3 regions of the Nostoc sp. 'Peltigera membranacea cyanobiont' 213 genome follow, and region 3 is predicted to be linked to each of the others. Evidence: riboswitches for the same ligand, from Rfam matches in the RefSeq annotation. Region 3 holds a riboswitch; each other region holds the start of a gene.
What was found. Region 3 has a riboswitch for cobalamin ahead of CDG77_RS04975 (DUF1636 family protein). Riboswitches for the same ligand answer to the same signal wherever they lie in the genome.

Region 1 (7,019 bases), on a different contig from region 3:
ACTTACTTACCTTTGCTGTAAATACTGGAGGATACCGCGAACGATCGCCTCAGCCATCCGATTATCATACTCTGGGTTCGCCAGTCTGGGGTTATCTTCAGAACCTGTTACAAAACCAGTTTCTATTAAAATTGCGGGCATAGAACTTTTTCTCAGCACATAAAATCTAGCTCGTTTTACTCCTCGGTCTTTTAATGTCGGAATGCCTTGAAGAATGCTTTTGTGAACCACTTGCGCTAAACGATAACCCCGGTCGTAATGATAGGTTTCTAAACCATTTGCACTAGGGTTGTTATCAATTGAATTTGCATGAATGCTCACGAATAAGTCTGCATGAACATGTTCTGCCATGACAACTCTAGGAGCAAGATCGATAAAATAGTCAGCATCCCTTGTCATGATGACTTTAATACCATTTTGCTCTAAAAGTGAGGCGACCTTTTTACCAATCCTCAAGATGATATCCTTTTCTTGCAGTCCATGAAGACCAATAGCACCTGCATCTTTTCCCCCATGTCCAGGGTCGATAATTATGACTATTCGTCCTTTGGGAGGACGAGGTATAGGTTGTGAGGTTTCGGATGCAGTCGTTGGTGGAGACTCAGGGTCTGGGAATGCTGTTGGTAAAGGAGGAAAAACAATTGGGGGTTTTGTTATAGAAGCAGAGGGTGGTAAAACTAAGCGATCGCGCTGAAATTCTAATGCTAATATTTGAGAACTAATTTGGTTGAGTTGCTTAATTTGTACCCTAGACACAGGTTGAATATAAATTACTACGGTTTCTCTTTCTTGCTGTTGTAGACGTACTCTCAACACGGGACTATTTGCATTCAAAGTCGGCCCGGTAATATTGCTTGCGAGTTTAGCATTAGGGATAGCGATTCGGTAAAGAGCTGTTTGTCTATCCCAGTTACTAGTGACATTTGATAAACTGCGATCGCTTCTAATTAGCAATTGTGTACCATTGCTTCCCAGTTCTACAGACTCAATTGTGGAAGGGGGAGTAGGTACTTGGGTAACTGGGTTAGGTTGATTATTGCTTTGTTGTAACTTGACTACTCCACTACTAGGTAACAGTACTATACCGTCGCTACCACTAACCGTTGCCTGCCAATCAGGACTATTTTTGTCTATCCGTAAGGTTATGCGGACAGTGGGAATTGTACTTTGTAGTTGAGTAAATTGGATGCTATTGACATCGTATCGGTTGATAAACTGCTGCTGTTGCAGATTAGGCGATAGAGTTGCACCTTTAATATTAATGTCTATAACGCTACGATTATCGCTGCGATTTACCTTAATTTCTGAATTATTACTGCCATTAGTACGGATAAAAAATCCATCTCCTGTGACTTGTAAATTTTCAATAATAGTTGTCCTCGATGTAGTTTGTGCAACTTGTTTTCCATCAGCTACCACACTGTAAATTCCACTTGGGGATGATGTCGTCTCTACGCGTTCTGGCGATGGTAACTGTACAACCCATTGATTGCCGATTTTTGATGTAAATTTTACAAGTTGTGGATCGAGAGTGTAACCTGGATTCAGTTCTACAACGATGCGAGTCTTTTGAGCATCAAATTGTCCGAAGCGGATAGCACGAATTGCACCACCTACGGACTGAGTAAAACCAGGTTTTCCTAAACTAGTTCCAGGTAAATCAATTACCAAACGAGTGGGGTTAAAAATTAACTGTGCCTGTGGTTGTACAGCATCATCAGTCGTAAATTCCAGTTGCTTGGAGACACCATCAAATCGCCAAGATTCTAGTTTTGCAGCAAGTGCGGGAGACGTGAGTATAGCAATATTTAATATTGTACTGGGTAGCAGCCAGTGTATTTTCACAGAGTACTCTCCTGTTTCGATTTTATGACATAAAACAATTTGTATTTGTTTCTACTCACACCAGTACTAACCCAGCATAAATATTTTGATGCTAAGTGTTCGTTTAGTTGGGTATTTAAATGCAGCAAAGCCGCGTTAAATATTACCCACCGAATCTAATTTTGTTCGCTCAAAAATTTACAAAATTTAGTTTTTTCAACGTACAACTATCAGAAAATATAGCTAAAAAACTTGAAGACTTAATCGGGTTAATTACAGTTTAATTAACCTAATTAAATAAATTTCATCCAAATGTTAGCCATGCCAAGTTTTCATAAAGCATAGTTGATAGCTGTATGTTTGTGCTTTTGATATCGTGATAATTGTTGTTTAGTAAAATCCACTACCTATGGATTTTTACTAACGCAGATAGAAAAATGATGGATGGTATAATCTGAACTCTGACCGGAGAAAATTTTGTCACATCTGTACCTCGCAGATTTTTTAGGCATGTTAACATCGGCGGGTATTCTGACTTTGAGACTTGTTTTGAACACAATCTCATTACAGCTGCGGGACAGCGCCGGATTCACACCGAACTTTCCCCCTTGCGCCTGATGGCTGCTCACCATCAGAACCGACTAATCGACCCATTATATAGCATAATAAGGAAAATAATACAAGATCAAGTTTTAGTTAACAGTCACTCTTATTTGAAGATTTCATGACATTAAAGAAGTCTTGGTTGTCATAACCAAGACTTCAAGTGAATTTATTCAATTGAACACGCTTACACAACTGCTTATCCCAAGTTGCTGAAGAAAATTGCCCAAAGAGTTCCTGTTACTCCTACAGCAATTAAAAAGTTAGTGAAAAACTTGCCCAATTCAATTTCTTGTCCCAGTGCTTTGTCGTCTTGACCTGCGGTAAAAAACAATGACCAAGCTTGGTTGAGATTGATTTTTTCAAAATTGGTGAAATCAGGTCGAAAAACAACGGGGCCAATTAAATCCTTTTTAGGGAAATCAAAATCAGTTCTCATAAATTTCCTTGCTTAATGTTCTATGCGTTAATTGAATGAAATTTTTGAATAGTTAAAATTATCTACAGGCTTGTCAGCCATCCAATCAGTCCGTGTCCAGTGATTACTTCTACAGCGATGAGTGAGACGAAGCCAATCATTGCCAAACGACCATTTAGTTTTTCAGCATACTCAGTAAAGCCAACTCTTGGAGTTTGGTCTACATAAACTTTTGGTTCGATTGCAAAGTTGTTGAGTTGACCAAGTTCGTTCATGGTAAAACCTTTGCTTGTCATGTCTTTTTTCCTTTACTTGCTTATGTAACCAAATATAACAATATGTAAATATTTTTTGCAAGCACTTGACACGAATAAAAATTACGGTTATTCGTACTAAAGAAATCGAAGATACCGTAACCTTCGCGTAGCGTCTCTTGTGGGAGAATCGCCTCTGACAATTTAAAGAACATGATTAGTAGGACTTTGGTCAGGGTTTTTAACCAATCCGATGTAGCGAGAGGGCTGTATACCTTGGGAATGTGTTGCTTCTATGCCCGCAAGTTAGTTATTAGTAATACGCTCAATAAACTCAAGGCTGCACTAATGATAAACATAAACGTATATCCGGTAGAACTAGCGATCGCACCACTCAGAACTGAAGCAGCAATTCCGCCAATGTATACTACTGACACCTGAAATGTATAATCAGTAGCGGCTGTTGCAGGTTCGCATTTATCCATCATGGCACTTAGCAATGCAGTATATGCCATACTTTGGGCTGCATTGACTGTTATACTCACAGCATACAGCACAGGTAAACTACTGATACCAATTGCAGGTATGATATACAAAAGTGTCACCATGCTAGCAGCAAAGCCAAATAGAGCTAGAGAACGTAATCTTCCCAAGTGGGTAATCAAAACTCCTGCAATCAAAGCACTAACAATACGGACACTGTAACTGACAATACCCAACATTAAGCCAATATCTGAGAGCGACAAACCTCTATCAACAAAAAGTGGACGAAGCATTGTACCTGACATCATTTCGCCTCCCATATATAGCAATACTACGAAAAGCCACGGTAATGCTTTGGGACGCGAGAGAAAGTTGATAAAAGGTTGAAAATAAGATTTAAAAAAGTTCGATTTCTGAGATTTCTTACTAACTTGTTCTTGATACAGTAGTATTGGAATCAAAGTCAATAAAATTACGACTGACATAATTATCAAGCTATACCGCCAGCCGATTCTATCTAGTAAAATCAGCGCTCCACCTCCACCAATAATAGCGCCAAAAACATTTCCCCCAGCTTGAATAGCGTTTCCTAATCCTCTTTCTCGCGGTTCGAGTAAATTTACTGCTAACGCATCAGTAGCAATGTCTTGGCTGGCGGAGAATAAAAAAGCGAGAAACATGCAAAAAACTAAGATATTGAAATTCTCTTGAATATCAATAAATCCACATCCAAATGTTACAAGTGCTAACAAAAGTTGAAAACAGATAATCCAACCGCGATAATGTCCTAACTTTGGCAAACGGTAGCGGTCAATAAAAGGCGACCACAGAAATTTTAACGCTGAGGGAAGAATGAGAAAACTTAACAACCCGATAGCATCCAGCGACATATTTTGTTGTCGCATAAAAACAGGTACGGTTTGGATAAAAAAGGTTGTGGGAATGAATTGAGTAGTATAAAGCGCGGCGAGTAGGATTAATTTAGCAAGCATGGCGATGTGCAGAGGATAAAAAATCAAAAATAGCGACAGGAAAGATAATTTTTCCCAACGCTACAACAATTAAACTAAAAATTAGCTTTAACTTGCACGCCATAGGTCACGGGATCGCCAAATCCTGCGGTTCCATCCGGTACTGGAAACAAGTATCCAGAGGTGATGTAGCGAGTATCAAACAAGTTATTTGCATATAAATAAATGCCATATTTCTCAGCTTCATAACCAATGCGGGCATTTACTAAAGCATACGGTTCTTGCTTGATTTGGTTCGCATCATCAAAATAGGTAATCCCATAACCACGCAATTCTGCACGAGCAAATAAGCCTCCCGGACTGCGATATTGAGCAGCTAAATTATAGGTAAATTGTGGGGATAGGGGAACTTGATTATTGCTTAGGTCTACACCTGTATCGGAATTTAGGTAGTTTTTGTATATACTATCTACATAACCAACTGATGCAGTTAAATCGAATCTCTTAGCTGGTTTGGCTTTCAGTTCAAATTCTACTCCTGTGGCTTTAAGGTCAACATTGCTAACTCTGCCAAAAAACCCACTCTCGTCATATTGCAAAACTTGATAGTTATTTACATCATTGTGAAAGACTGATAGGTTGGCAATTAAACGATCGCTCAACCAAGAAGATTTCAAACCGACTTCATAACTCCAGGTTTTTTCTTCCCCAAATCGAAGTTCTGCTTCGCTATTGGCGCGATAGTTTAATCCACCCGGTCTATAACCTTTGGCAATAGTTACGTATCCCATTAAATTAGGATTGAATTGATATTTCAAACCGAAGCGGGGAATCAATTCATTGTTGCTGACTTTTTCATTGTTAAATGCCGGACGCTGGGGAGTTAGAGTTCCGTCAGCGTTTACTAAATCATAAGTACTATCTGAAGATGCATCACTAGATTCGTAACGTAAACCAGCAAATACAGTTAATGGTTCTATAAGTTGGTAATCTACTTGTCCAAATACCGCATAGGTTTGACGATAATCGTCTCCAGTACGTCTAAATCTTCCAAATCCAGGAAAGTCGGTTTGAGCATCGCCAACGTTAAAGTCACGAGATTCGTAGTAACTACCTAACAACCATTGAAAATGCTTTGCCGTTTCTGGAGATTGGAAACGTAATTCTTGCGTCAATAATGTGGAGTCAATACCATCAATAATTTGTACCGCTCCTGTGCTTCCTGGAACAACGTTTTCTTGATGGGTAAAACGACGTGCGGTGATGGATGTGGCTCGGAAACCCTCGCCGTTGTAACCGATTTTTAAAGCTTGGGTATTTGTATCTAGCTTATTGTATCCTTCAGTTTGTAAATTAACCTCGAATGGGTCAGAAGGATTTAACTTGTTGTAGGTTGGATTACCATCATCTGTAAAGCTGTTATAGCTATTAAAAGATACTGTCCAATCCGGTGTAGGTGTCCACAAAAGTTGCGCTCGTGCAGCTAGGCGCGATCGCTCGCCTATTTCATTACCTGTGGCTAGGTTCCTAATAAATCCATCCTGTCCTCTGTAAGCTCCGGCAATTCGCAGTGATAGTTTATCGTCAACCAAAGCATCGTTGAGAGAGAACTGGAATTGGCGGCTGTTATATCTACCATAACTTGCACTAATTCGTGTTTCTGGTTCTGGCGTTGCTTGTCTGGAAATGATATTGACGACCCCACCAGAACTATTTCGGCCATATAGCGTACTTTGAGGGCCTCTTAGCACTTCTATTTGTTCTAGATCGAGTAAAGCCAAGTCTAGAAAGCCGTTATAGTCAATTGGAATATCATCGATGTAAAAGGCTACGCTATCCTGAGCAGTAAGAAAATTTTGATTGTTCAAACCCCGCAAACTATAATTACTAAACTCTGTACCGCCGGAAGATGTGGGAAGAAAGTTAAAGTTAGGCGTTTGATTGGCAATATCAATCAAAGAACCGATTTGAGCATCTTCTATTTCCTGACGAGGTATTACCGTAACACTAATGGGTACATTCTGTGCATTTTCCGGCCGTTTTTGGGCGGTAACAGTTAGTTCAATATCTGGTTCATTAGGTTTTTGGCTATAGGCTGATGGTTGAGTTTCAGGTGTTGTTGGTGTCACCCCTAAAACTAAACCTTCATCGCTGTCAAATAGTTCGACTTTTGGAGTTTGTGTTGTCCCCACTACAGTAATTTGGATACTATTTGCATCCTGATTTGCCGCCAAGACTTCCGTAATTCCCGCAACTGGCTTTTCTTGACGGAAGGTATTACCACTTGCTAAACGCAGTTGTGCATTGGGAATATTTGCAATAAAGCTATTACCTTCTATTTTAGTTGTGGCTTGCAGCTTGTCAGATGCAGATGTTTCTAAAACAACTTCCAACCCACTAGCCGTTTGATTCAACTTTATCCCTGTTACTAGAATATTAGACTGCTCTTGTTGAGCTAGCCACTCC
Region 2 (7,019 bases), on a different contig from region 3:
CGATGCAATTAAGTATGGGGGATATTGAAAAACTTCCCTTAACTTCAATGGTAATTCGCCATGTCTGTGTTGAAGGCTGGGCTGCGATCGTTCAATGGGGAGGTGTGCGATTGCGAGACTTGGTAGCGCTGGTACAGCCTAAGTCAAATGTCCGTTATGTCTACTTTAAATCTGCTGATGGCTATTATGAAAGTTGGGATCTTGCTTCTGCTGTCCATCCGCAAACGCTGATGGCTTATCAAAAGAATGGACAACCTTTATCAGTTGATAATGGTGCGCCTATGCGTCTAGCATCCCCAGTTAAACTGGGCTACAAACAAAGCAAGTGGGTAACTCAAATTACATTTGTCAGCAATTTGTTACCTCTTAAAGGTTATTGGGAGGATCAAGGATATGAGTGGTTTGCAGGGCTATGAGGGAGCAGGGGGGCAGAAAATTTTACAATCGATTTTTAGTTGGGATTACAATCATTGAGAAATAGGGTACTTTATCTGGATCGACTTCATCCAGGGGTATAATTCGTTGCTGTGACGTTGATGCCCGCTCAATATATCTTGCTCGTGATGCTAGCCCTAATTTATGCAGAATATCCCGGACTTTGGTAAAGTGACGACCTAGCTTCATAATTGCTGCTGCATCAGTTATCAACAGATGTGTAGTTAGTTCTTCTGCTGGCAATGGGGCGGGTAAGACTGTGAGAATATCGGTGTAGTAAGTGAAAGGTACGCCCAAAGCTACCGGACAAGCCATCAGCGAGGAAACTCCGGGGACAACTTCTGTTTGGTACTGGTCAGATAATCGTGTGAATAGGTACATGAACGAGCCATAGAAAAATGGATCGCCCTCGCACAACACCACCACATCTCGACCTGCTGCTAAATGTTCGGCGATTGGTTCAATTTCTTTATCGTAAATAGACTTGGCCTTTTCTGGCTCCAAAGCGCGGGGGAGATGATATAACACCTCGATTTGATTGCCAGGAAGATATTGCGCCACGATCGCTCTAGCGATACTCTCTTTACCTGTGGCTGATTGATAAGCTACCACAGGAGCCGCACGTAATAGCCGCAGCGCTTTCAAAGTCAATAGTTCTGGATCGCCTGGGCCAACACCAATTCCATAGAGACGACCTTTGGTTTTCATATTCATTCTTCCTCCGTTGCCAGGGCGTTAACTGCTGCTGCTGCGATCGCACTTCCACCGCGCCGACCATGTAAGGTTAAAAATGGTACATTTCTGCTATCTGCCGCCAATGCTGCTTTCGATTCGGCTGCACCGACAAATCCAACTGGGAAGCCTAAAATAATTGCAGGTTTAGTAGCTCCTTCATCAAGCATTTCTAACAGTCTAAATAGGGCTGTGGGCGCATTCCCAATTGCGATTACCGATCCTTCCAGGTGCGATCGCCATAATTCCAAAGCTGCTGCCGACCTTGTAGTACCCATCTTTTTAGCAATTTCTGGTACTTCCGGCTCGTTGAGGGTACAGATAACTTGATTGTTTGCAGATAACCGTCGTCTGGTAACGCCATCGGCAACCATCCGGCAATCGCATAGAATTGGCGCTCCCTCTGCTAAGGCTGCCCTTGCAGATTGTACTGCTGTTGGTGAATATCCCAAGTCAGTAACAATATCCGTCATCCCACAGGCATGAATGAGACGCACGGCAACTTTTGCTACATCTGGTGGCAGGACATCTAAATTCGCTTCTGACCGGATGATTGCAAAAGAATTACGGTAAATTTCGTTGGCATCTCGGATGTAGTCGGGCATTCGATTTGGGATTTTAGATTTTGGATTGACTTGAGAAGGGAACCTAAGTGTTTATTGAATCAGAGTTGTAATTGAGCGATCGCACATCGATTGCTAAATTCCCCAAAAGATTCATTGGGATTTAAGCGTTGAATTTTATATACATATAGCATCCGCTCTATTAATGCAGGTAGTTCGGTAAAAGTCACATATTGATATATTTCCCGTCCAAATTTCTGCTTGCTATCACCAACATAAACGTGATAGCCTTCTACAATTCCACCGTCAGCCTCAAAGTTGACACCGAGCAGAGTAATATCACTCTTGCTATGCTGGGCGCAGGATTTTTCGCAGCCACTGAAGTGGATATTAACTGGGCAATCCAGAGTAAGGCGAGTTTCCAGATATTCAGCTAATGCCAACGCATGACTTTTAGTGTCTGTGGCAGAAGAAGCACAACCCTTGTTTCCCGAACAGGCAACTAATGCACTCTTAATGTTAGTTGCAGAGAAATCTAATCCTAAAAAAGCGATTTCACTTTGGACATCATCAACCCATTGCTGAGGAATGTCTGCAATCAGCAAATTTTGCCAGGGAGTTAACCGAAGAGTGCCGCTACCATATTTTGCTGCTAAATTTGCTAAACCCTTCATCTGTGTACTTTCCAATCGTCCCAGAGGTAATACGATACCAATATAAAATAAGCCTCGCTGACGTTGGGGATGGATACCAATATGCTGATACTTGCCCTCTCCTGGCAAAATAGTAGAGAATTCCTTTAGGGGTTGGGGGGTTAGGTATTTTCCCGTTTCACCGTCCAAAAGCGGGAAAGGTAAACGTTGCTGAACTTCTTGGAGATAATTTTCACAACCCAAAGTGTTCAATAACTCTAAGAGACGTAGCCGCCGCTTATTTGTAGTATTAGTATGAGCTAGATAGACCTCTGTCAAAGCTGCCAAGACAGGTAAACATTGCTTTGGTGTTAACAAAATCCCCATATCGCTAGGCGGTTGGCCCTTTGCGCCGACACTGAGATAAAGGCGGAAGTAAACATCAGCATTGACTAAGACAGCAGCAAATAGGATATCATTCAAGCGATCGCACACGTGAATTATTCCACCGCCATCAAAGCAAACGCTAAATTTTGCCGATAGTCCTGAAAGCGCCGGATGTGCGGCAATATAATTATCCCAATCTTCGACAAAAGGGCGAGTGTCGATTAATTCTTGCGGATCGATACCAGCAGTTGGGCTGGTCATAATATTACGGATATGGTCTACAACAGAATTGTGAGAACCCAATCCCATAAGCTGTAAATGCTTCAAAACCTCAGCATTTATCCCCGTGCGGATCTCGCGGACTTGTAGGTTAGCTCGATTAGTCACATCCACATAGCCGCCACCATACTGCTCTGCTATGTCTGCGATCGCATGGCACTGCTGAGTGCTAATAATTCCACCTGGTATTCTAATGCGAGATAATATCCCATCGGCGGCGGGTGTAGTATAAAACAAGCCAGGACAAGTGGCAAATCCAGAAAGCAAATTTAGAACTCCTTCCCCGTGCGACGCAGGGAGTAGACGGTGATTGTGTCTTGATGACATCTTGAAAGTTGGCATTCTGACTTGGGCTATCCCATTACAGCTGCGGCACAGTCCCGGAATTTCACCGGAGTTTCCCAACTCCAAGCTTTAATAATTTAGCACGAGAAGGTAGTTAGAAAATTTAACACTTCCGAATTAGGACTAGTATTTGATTTTTGAAATATGTGTAGTGGCGCGGCAAGGGTAAAATGTTGCAATAGATTTTAGAGAAAATTGAGATAAATCAATATTTTCTGCTTTACAACTTTATGCCACGTAGGGTGCGTTAGCATAGCGTAACGCACCATCAGCTTGGGATGGTGCGTTACGACGTTCCGTCTAACGCACCCTACAGATACTTTCAAAAATCTTAAGTATATGAAGTGAATCGTATTACTTTAGTGAGGCAAGAGCGATCGCTACGGTTTTCTAAGCTAGAATACCAAAGTTGTGTTTAGACAGATCCGACAAGTCAATTGCCAAAAAGCTGTTATTTCCATGAACTACTACGTAATCTACGACGGAAATTGTAATCTCTGCGTTACTTTAGTGCAATTGCTAGAAACCTTAGACAAGGGAAAGTTATTTCGCTACGCTCCCATGCAAGATGAACAGACACTTTTACAGTGGGGAATTACAGCCCAAGATTGCGAACAGGGAGTAATTTTAATTGATGGCAATGAACCTCAAAGACGTTGGCAAGGCAGTAACGCCGCAGAAGAAATTGGGCGGTTATTGCCAGTAGGAAGTATATTTGTAGATGCTTATCGAGCCTTACCGGGGATGAAATGGGCAGGCGATCGCTTTTACGAACAAATCCGCGATAATCGTTACACCATATTTGGTAAGCGTTCTAGTACTTATGAATCGGCATACTGTGCTGATGGAAACTGCAAGGAATCCAAGCGTTAGGGATTTCCAAGTAAAAAAATATTCCGTCGCAGAGGGACAAGGGGGACAAGGAAGACAAGGGAGACAAGGGAGACAAGGAAGAAAGAAGTCTAGTTGAGTAGACAAATTGAATAATTTATTTTTTGGAGTTCCCTTAATTATTAAACACGATCGCAATGCTTCTATAAAACAGTTGCTTGCAACTCAAATCGCGCCTAAGCGTTTGGCGATCGCCTTTTTAACTGATTAATTAACCACAGACACTTCTGACAATTTGTAGAAACTCCCGTAAAACAGGTGTCATATCCTCTTGTCGCCACACTACAGCCGTTTCTACTAATGGTGTTTTTTCTTCTAAAGTGCGATAAACTACACCAGCCCTTTGAAGATTTTGCAAAGAAGACGGTACGATCGCAATCCCCATTCCTGCTGACACTAGCCCGATAATTGTCTGCATTTGGATTGCTTCTTGAGTCACTTTTGGGCTAAAATTCCCTTGCTGACAAAGACTCAGGATTTGATCGTAAAGTCCGGGGCCCAAATAGCGGGGGAACATAATAAAATTTTCGTTCAAGAGCGATCGCACTGAAATATTTTCTTGTCTAGCTAACAAATGAGTTTCTAGGAAAGCCACAATTAGTCCTTCCTGCTGAATACATTCTTGATTAAAAGTGTTGTCTTCTAAAGGTGGATGGGCAAAACCTACATGGATGCGGCGATTGAATAGCGCTTGTTCTTGCTGAGTTGTCGTCAATTCTTGTAATACTAACTCCACTTCTGGAAACTGTTCTCGAAACCGTCGCAAAATCACAGGTAGCAAATCGTAAGTTACCAAGCTGGTGAAACCTACTCGGAGTTGTCCTTTCTCACCCCTACCTGTCCGTTGAGTCAGATCGATTGCCTTCGATAGTTGAGCGAACAATTGATAAGCTTCTTGCAAAAATACTTGTCCGGCTTCCGTTAGCTGCACCTGTCGTTTAGTTTTGCGTTGAAAAAGTTCTACTCCTAGTTCTGCTTCTAGCTGCTGAATTTGCTGGCTTAAGGGCGGTTGAGCGATGTGAAGTCGCTCTGCGGCTTTACTAAAGTGCAGTTCCTCAGCTACAGCAATAAAGTAGCGCAGGTGTCGCAGTTCCATAGTTTTGATATTTTATAAGTCTCAAATACTTATAAATATATATTGGACATCTCAAAAATTGCTATCTATGATACTCATACATGGAAGTCAGAGGATGATGTAACGATGTCGGAGAATTTAAGAAGCCAAATTGTGACGCAAGGGGTGCAGCGATCGCCAAATCGAGCTATGCTGCGTGCAGTTGGTTTTAAAGATGAAGATTTCAACAAAGCCATTGTCGGTATAGCCAACGGTTACAGCACCATCACGCCCTGCAATATGGGGATAAATAAACTAGCACTCATAGCAGAAGCAGGGATTAAATCTGCCGGAGCGATGCCACAAATCTTTGGCACGATTACCATTAGCGATGGGATTTCAATGGGAACCGAAGGGATGAAATATTCCCTAGTGTCGCGCGAAGTTATAGCCGATTCCATTGAAACCGCCTGTACCGGACAAAGCATGGATGGAGTACTAGCCATTGGCGGTTGTGATAAAAATATGCCAGGGGCAATGATTGCAATGGCCCGCATGAATATCCCTGCAATATTCGTTTACGGTGGGACAATTAAACCCGGTCACTACAACGGACGTGATTTAACCGTTGTCAGTTCATTTGAAGCTGTTGGTCAATACAGTGCTGGAAGAATTGACGACAAGGAATTATTAGAAGTCGAAACTCGCGCTTGTCCTGGGGCTGGTTCCTGTGGGGGAATGTTCACGGCTAACACCATGTCTTCAGCATTTGAAGCGATGGGGATGAGTTTACCCTATTCTTCGACAATGGCAGCCGAAGATGCCGAAAAAGCCGACAGCACCGAAAAATCAGCTTATGTATTAGTCGAAGCCATCAAGAAGCAAATCTTACCTCGCCAAATTATCACCCGCAAATCTATAGAGAATGCCATTTCTGTAATTATGGCAGTGGGTGGTTCGACCAATGCAGTGTTGCATTTTTTAGCGATCGCCCGCGCCGCTAATGTAGAGTTAACTATAGACGACTTTGAAACAATCCGTGGTCGTGTTCCCGTTTTATGTGATTTAAAACCAAGCGGGAAATATGTCGCTACAGATTTGCACAAAGCTGGTGGCATTCCGCAAGTAATGAAGATGTTACTTGTGCATGATTTATTACACGGTGATTGCCTCACCATTAGCGGTCAAACCATTGCAGAGATATTAGCAGACATCCCCGCAGAGCCATCCGCCAATCAAGATGTGATTCGGACTTGGAATAACCCAATGTATCCCCAAGGACATTTAGCCGTTCTCAGAGGTAATTTGGCAACAGAAGGGGCTATCGCCAAAATTACCGGGGTGAAAAAACCAGTGATTACCGGGCCTGCACGAGTATTTGAATCGGAAGAAGCCTCTTTAGATGCAATTTTGGCGGGTAAAATTCAAGCTGGTGATATTTTGGTTATCCGCTACGAAGGCCCCAAGGGTGGCCCTGGAATGCGAGAAATGTTGGCTCCCACTTCGGCAATTATCGGCGCTGGTTTGGGTGATGCGGTGGGATTAATTACCGACGGACGCTTTTCTGGCGGTACTTACGGCATGGTAGTTGGTCATGTTGCACCAGAAGCAGCAGTTGGTGGTGCGATCGCGCTTGTAGAAGAAGGCGATAGTATTACGATTGATGCACCGGCTCGTTTATTGCAGTTGAATATATCCGAA
Region 3 (7,019 bases):
CAGTGCTTCCCTGGCTGCAATTATCTGCACTATTGCTGGAGCAGTATTACCCGTATTTGGATTGTTAGTACCCTACAGCGGCCTCACCCTTAGCCTAGCGGGTTTACTTTCAGCCGTTTGGCTAGCAGTTCGTCACTGGTATGGGTGGTACACTTTGCATCCAGAAGACCGAAGATTGCAGACTCAAAAAAATGCTCAAGATTAGTTGATTTCGCTATGATTAGCAAAGTTTTAGCAAATAGCATTTATGGATAACGATTTACTGGCTTTCTTGACGGGTGCTGGATTACTTGTCCTCTATCTCATCTTTTCTGCATTGACTGAAATGGGAACTAAATTGCCTTGGAAGAAATAAGCTCATGGGGCGATGAAGTTGGTAAAGGTAGCACTTTTACCTTACTCTGCTGTTATTTGAGACTTTCCAAAATCCTAATTTAGAAATTGCTCATTACGTAAGTATGACTTTAGTCATGCTTAAATTATGACTTTATTACCATTTATCTTTCTATTTAGTGTTTTAAACTCAAAGTGACACATCAATCTTAATTGAGTCGTAAGACAAATAAGATTTCCTCCAAATTTAGGTTCACTTTTCTTAATGGGAAATTCCTGATGACAAAGGGATTTTTAAATATCATTTGTTTAGGTAAAAAGTAGAACCTAAATCATTTAGGAATGTTGTAGTCAACTAAACCAAAAATGACTGATAGGAGATTAAATAATGAAGCGGATTTTTGTTGGCACTTTACTTGCTTTACCACTTATAATTGGTTCCTTGCCATCACAGGCATCGGCAGCAGAGATAATTGTCAGACCTGGGGTTCAGAGACATAATGTGGTTAGCCGTTATGTTGTTCACAAAAAGTTAATTCGTGGTCATTGGGAAAGAACAAGATCCGGTCGTCGTTGGGTTCCTGCTCACTACGTAAGAGTTTAATATATCTGCTGCATTTAGCAGTGATGTTGTAATCGACTTCTTGCAAAATACCAATTCTCTAAGAAGCTGCATTTAACTCCCCTTGGTCAAACTTGGGGCAAAATTACCTTGTTCGATGCAGCCTCACAAATAATCGGTATAAGCCTGATTACTTTTAGCTGATTAGCATGATTAAAACTAACACTTTAGAAAGAGTGTTAGTTTTAATTTTATCCTACTTCAGATAATAGACAAAATACACTAATTATAGTAAAAATATTCTTATCAAATTATTGAACGAACATGAATATATATCATAGCTATCAATACTTTAAGAAAATTATTACTTCCTTACTTGTAATTAGTTTAGTAACAGCCTGCAATTCAATCAAAGCGGATGAAATACATACCTCTCAACCAAAAATATTGAGTGGTGATAGTTATGGACAGATAAATAATCAAGGACGATTACGCACTTACTATCTTTATACTCCAAAATCTTACGATCCAAACCACCCAATGCCATTAGTTTTAGTATTTCATGGAGATGCTGGTAGTGGTCATTCGATTAGTGATGTTACGCGCTTTAATAATTTAGCAGAGCAAAAAGGATTTATTGTTGTTTATCCAGATGGAATTAATCAAAAATGGAGCCTTAGAGGTAATTCTCAAGGAAAGATAGATGATGTTTTATTTGTCAGTGCTTTAATCGATAATCTGAAGCAAGAAAGAAATATTGATAGTCATAAAATCTATGCCACTGGTTTTTCTAGAGGCGGAATACTTACCCAAGCTTTAGCATGTAAGCTATCTGATAAAATTGCCGCTTTTGCATCAGTAGCTGGCTCTCTTCCAGTTCGGCTCAAACCTAATTGCCAACCTCAGACTCCGATCTCAATGATGATCGTTAACGGTACAAACGATCGAGATGTTCGTTATGAAGGTGATGACCACACTCAACGAGGAGCGCTTGTTTCTATTTCAGACATGGTAAGCTTTTGGCGATCGCACGATCGATGTATTTCACCCAGCCCATCGCCACTGCTTTCTGACACGAACTCTAGCAAAAGCTCAAAAGTGAAAGCTACTCAGTACTTAAATTGTAGTGGCAACTCAGAGGTCTTACAGTTAGCTGTAGTAGATGGGGGACATTTTTGGCCTGGTGGTGCTTCAACCGATCCGAACCTAAATAAATTCAATGCTAAACTTGGCTTGAATGCCAGTCAGACAATTTGGGACTTTTTTCAACGCCACAGTTTATCTTAAGCTGATGAAAGAAAATTCCCCATCGAAGCTTTTGCCTGATTGGACTAATCGTGTAACTTGTCAAATAGCCATGCCAAAACACCATCAACATCAGCAACCTGCTCTCCTGGCGGTATGGCTGGACGGTTTATCATAACGACCTTCACACCCAGTTCTCGCGCTGCAACAATTTTGGGCTTTGTGGCATCGCCGCCGCTATTTTTGCTCGCGATGGTATCAATATTATTATCAATCAGGATTTGCCTTTCATTATTGAGGGTAAAGGGCCCGCGATCGCACAATATCCTTCCTGCGGGTACTAAAGCATCATCAGTGGGAGGGTCAATCATCCGCATCAGAAACCAAATTTTCTCTAGGTGAGCAAAGGCGGCTAGTTCTTGCCTCCCAACTGTCAAAAATACTCGCTGTGCCTGGTTTTGCAGAGATGTGGCGGCGGCTTCAACGCTGTCAACTTCAATCCAGCGATCGCCACTTTCTTTTTCCCAAGGCGGGCGAATTAACATTAGATGGGGTACTCCAACTTCAGTTGCAGCATCTGCCGCATTGAAGGAAATCTGACTTGCAAAAGGATGGGTTGCATCAATTAATAAGTCGATTTGCATTTGACGCAAATAGCTAGCCAATCCCACCACACCACCAAAGCCTCCAACCCGGAAATCGCCCAACGGAATTGATGGTTCACGGGTACGACCAGCTAGAGACGTGATTGCTTCTAAGCCTTTAATAGTCGCCACTTTAGCAGCTAGTTCTGCGGCATCTCCCGTCCCACCCAGAATCAAAACGCGCATCATTGAGATAAAGGTGGAATCTTTGCCAAAATGCCCTTTTTCAGCGCTTCTGGGCGTTCTGACCAAGGTAGTAAACCATCTGCTTTGCCATAGTATTGACTAGCGCATTCTAGTACCGCAGATGCACTACCATCAACGGCTAAATCGCCAAACAAATATGTTAATTTACCTTTGGCAGCAAAGGCAACTACACAAGAACGATTGCAAGCACTCATGCATTCAACTTCTTGAATTGGGAATTCATCTCGTAAGTTCCAATCTTGTGCAAGCTGCTGAAGTTGGTTTAGAAGTTTTTGACCGCCACTTTCACCTAAGCGTTTTCCCTCTTGCCAAACGCTAGCACAAGTTTTGCAAACAAATAAAGTATGGTCAGCAACACCCAAGGGATTCGTTGGGGAAATATTTACAGTAGTAGTCATCTGTACCTCGCAGAGATGTGGAACTGTTAAATCTATTTCGGTGGGCATCCTGACTCACTGAATTTGGAATTTTAGATTACATCTCAAATTGGTTCACAGTTGCTCCCAAGCGCCGGATTTGCACCGAACTTTCCCCGTTACCTCTGGTAGCTGCTCCCCACCAGAACCGAATGACCTTATCGATCATACACTAGGGTCATCTGAGAAAATTTTAATCAATTGCGATCGACTCGGTTTTTGCTACAGATGAGAAATGACTCCTGAACTCTGTTTGATAATAAACTTCGCCTGATTTGGGTCTTTTTCTTGCTCGATTCAAGAAGTATATGCTAATATTGATAATCGTGTGGTTAAGGACGTATAGCTCAGTTGGTTAGAGCGCTACGTTGACATCGTAGAGGTCACTGGTTCGAATCCAGTTACGTCCATTCTAAATTTGTACAGTGACTAATTATTTGTCGTAGGTGACAAATAAGTGTCGTTATGACTAATTATCTGTCTTTGTGACAAGTTAATGTTATTTAAGCGCATTATAAAAAGTTGAGTCCATTTGTTGCCTGCCACCAAAAGACTTTAGATGACTTTTTAGAAAAATTCTGGATATATTACCGAAAATTATTAGCTTACCGAGATTCCCCTAGTCCAGATAAAGCCTAAGAGCTTCTAGCGCCGCTTCTCGATCGAATTTTGCTAATGTTAAATATTAAGCTCTTGTTCAAAGAGGTAGTCCGGGAATTAGAAAACTTGCTAGAGTGAACAGAGTTAGCCTTAATGTCTAATCGCCAAAACCTATACATATCATGGATTTTGCTAATATTGCATCCCAGTTGAACGCTGGAACGATTTTACCAGAGGGGATTGTTATTCTCACCCTCTTGGGGGTTTTGATTGTTGATTTGATTTTGGGGCGTACATCCGCACGCTGGATTGGATATCTAGCGATCGCAGGTTTATTTGCTTCCATTGTCGCCCTATATTTTCAATGGGACAATCCTAATCCCATCTCTTTTACCGGTGGCTTTAATGGTGATGACCTGAGTATCGTCTTTCGCGGCATCATTGCCTTGTCTGCGGCTATTACCATACTGATGTCAATTCGCTACGTCGAGCAGAGCGGCACCCCATTAGCAGAGTTCATCGCTATTTTGCTGAGTGCTACTCTTGGAGGGATGTTTTTATCCGGGGCTAGTGAGTTGGTGATGATTTTCATCTCCCTAGAAACCCTGAGTATTTCCTCTTACTTGTTGACAGGTTATACCAAGCGTGACCCACGCTCCAATGAAGCGGCGCTGAAATACTTGTTAATTGGAGCTTCCAGTACAGCAATATTCTTGTACGGTGTATCACTGCTGTATGGGCTATCTGGAGGACAAACTGAACTAAGTGCGATCGCAAATGGCATTGCCACAGCAAAAGTGGGACAATCTTTAGGTTTAGTGATTGCCTTAGTTTTTGCGATCGCAGGTATTGGCTTTAAAATCTCTGCCGCACCTTTCCACCAGTGGACACCAGATGTTTACGAAGGCGCTCCCACCCCAGTCATCGCCTTTTTATCTGTCGGTTCCAAAGCAGCTGGGTTTGCCCTAGCCATCCGCTTACTGACAACAGCCTTCCCCCTTGTTGCTGATGAGTGGAGGTTTGTCTTCACTGCTCTAGCCGTTCTGAGCATGATTTTGGGTAACGTAGTCGCCCTAGCTCAAACCAGCATGAAACGAATGCTAGCTTATTCATCCATTGCCCAAGCTGGGTTTGTGATGATTGGCTTGATTGCTGGGACACAAGCAGGGTATGCCAGTATGATATTTTACCTACTGGTTTACTTGTTCATGAACCTGTGTGGCTTTACCTGCATCATCCTGTTCTCACTGCGGACAGGAACCGACCAGATTGCCGAATACTCTGGTTTATATCAAAAAGACCCACTCCTAACACTGGCGTTGAGTATTGCCCTGCTTTCCTTGGGTGGTATTCCACCATTGGCTGGGTTTTTCGGCAAGATTTACCTATTCTGGGCTGGTTGGCAAGCAGGACTTTATTGGTTAGTCTTGCTGGGCTTAGTTACCAGCGTCGTTTCCATCTACTACTATATTCGCGTAGTTAAGATGATGGTAGTCAAAGAACCCCATGAAATGTCCGACGCGGTGAAGAATTATCCACAAGTGCGTTGGGATTTGCCTGGGCTAAGACCCTTGCAAGTCGGGTTGGTGGTAACATTAATTGCTACTTCCATAGCAGGAATTTTGTCGAATCCACTGTTTACATTGGCGAACAATTCCATCTCCCATACCCCATTTTTGCAAGCAACAATCAACAGTAATGTCAAAGCACAAAATCTACTGCTTTTGCCAAAGTTAGATTCGGTTAGTCAGTCTCAACCTTCAGTTGATTCTACCGCTAAGATTTAACCGAGTCTCAGTACAACTTTGTTATCAAAGACACGCCTGTTTGCTAATTAGCAGACAGGCGTTTGTCATACAGCAGTTTTTTTGCCTGAAGTACAAAGCTACAGGTTGGGAGACAGGAGATAGAAATTATTTATATCTGATTTTGAGTCCTACGTTTTGTAACTCAGTTAATCACAAGCCATTGTATTTTTTTAATCTTCTTACTGGATGAAGATGTGCCTATAGAACTCTACCCAAATAAAGCGCAAGATGATATAAGATTGCCATAATTTAAACTTTATGAGGCTGAGTTAATAGGTATCTTGATAACAAATTCTGCGCCTTTGCCTGGAACAGAAAAACAGCTAAGTTGTCCGCCATGTTTTTCAACTATAATCTGATAGCTTACAGATAGCCCTAGTCCCGTGCCTTTACCCACGGGTTTAGTAGTGAAAAACGGATCGAATACTTTTGAGTGAACTTGTTCATTTATTCCCAAACCATTATCAGCAATACTAATCGCTATCCATTTTTCATCGATTACCTCAGTTTTGATTTTAATTTGGGGATGATTATTTATCTGCTTTTGATTGTCAGTTATTTGTGAATTGGCTGCCAACGCCTCCAGTGCATCAATAGCATTAGCAAGAATATTCAGAAATACTTGGTTAAGTTGACCAGGATAGCAAATTACATTGGGTAATTGACTATATTTTTTGATGACTTGAATTTCTGGATACTCATGCCTAGCTTGCAGTCGATGCTCCAAAATCATTAAAGCACTATCAATTCCTTCATGAATATTAACTTTCTTAAGTTCGGCTTCATCTAGTCTGGAAAAGTTACGTAGTGATTTAACAATTTCCTGAATTCGCTCTGTTCCCACTGTCATTGACTGGAAGAGTTTAGCAATATCTTGAATCAGAAACTCTAAGTCTATTTCTTCTAGCTCCTGTTGAATTTCGGGAGTATTTGGACAAACTTGTTGATAAATTTCCACCAATTTCAGTAAATCATGAGTGTATTTCTGGGCGTGGTGAAGGTTCCCATGAATAAAACTCACGGGGTTATTAATTTCATGAGCAATACCAGCGATCATCTGTCCTAAACTAGACATTTTCTCGGCTTGGATAAGCTGAGTTTGGGTAAGTTGTAGTTCCTTTAGTGTTTCTTGTAAAGCATTTGTACGCTCCTCAACCCGAATTTCTAGCTCTTGATTAGCTTCCTTGAGTGCTTCCTCTGCTTC

Region 1: another riboswitch for cobalamin. It lies ahead of CDG77_RS24130 (N-acetylmuramoyl-L-alanine amidase); the one in region 3 lies ahead of CDG77_RS04975 (DUF1636 family protein).
Region 2: another riboswitch for cobalamin. It lies ahead of cobG (precorrin-3B synthase); the one in region 3 lies ahead of CDG77_RS04975 (DUF1636 family protein).

What each region holds. Positions count from the first base shown of each region.
Region 1 covers NZ_NOLI01000106.1:13,591-20,609, reverse strand. Annotated here, with positions in the region: gene CDG77_RS24130 (N-acetylmuramoyl-L-alanine amidase) at 7-1,845, opposite strand; cobalamin riboswitch at 2,329-2,481, opposite strand; gene CDG77_RS24125 (hypothetical protein) at 2,627-2,866, opposite strand; gene CDG77_RS24120 (chlorophyll a/b-binding protein) at 2,929-3,141, opposite strand; gene CDG77_RS24115 (MFS transporter) at 3,393-4,574, opposite strand; gene CDG77_RS24110 (TonB-dependent receptor domain-containing protein) at 4,649-7,019, opposite strand, start outside.
Region 2 covers NZ_NOLI01000033.1:401-7,419, reverse strand. Annotated here, with positions in the region: gene CDG77_RS11865 (molybdopterin-dependent oxidoreductase) at 1-416, shown strand, start outside; gene CDG77_RS11860 (precorrin-2 C(20)-methyltransferase) at 439-1,143, opposite strand; gene CDG77_RS11855 (precorrin-8X methylmutase) at 1,146-1,772, opposite strand; gene cobG (precorrin-3B synthase) at 1,832-3,355, opposite strand; adenosylcobalamin-variant (AdoCbl-variant) riboswitch at 3,357-3,447, opposite strand; gene CDG77_RS11845 (thiol-disulfide oxidoreductase DCC family protein) at 3,833-4,246, shown strand; gene CDG77_RS38500 (hypothetical protein) at 4,353-4,475, shown strand; gene CDG77_RS11840 (LysR family transcriptional regulator) at 4,476-5,360, opposite strand; gene ilvD (dihydroxy-acid dehydratase) at 5,466-7,019, shown strand, end outside.
Region 3 covers NZ_NOLI01000010.1:47,292-54,310, reverse strand. Annotated here, with positions in the region: gene CDG77_RS04995 (DUF456 domain-containing protein) at 1-205, shown strand, start outside; gene CDG77_RS04990 (hypothetical protein) at 722-937, shown strand; gene CDG77_RS04985 (extracellular catalytic domain type 1 short-chain-length polyhydroxyalkanoate depolymerase) at 1,220-2,182, shown strand; gene CDG77_RS04980 (cobalt-precorrin-6A reductase) at 2,227-2,970, opposite strand; gene CDG77_RS04975 (DUF1636 family protein) at 2,970-3,389, opposite strand; cobalamin riboswitch at 3,412-3,575, opposite strand; tRNA gene CDG77_RS04970 (tRNA-Val) at 3,744-3,817, shown strand; gene CDG77_RS04965 (NAD(P)H-quinone oxidoreductase subunit N) at 4,190-5,794, shown strand; gene CDG77_RS04960 (ATP-binding protein) at 6,072-7,019, opposite strand, start outside.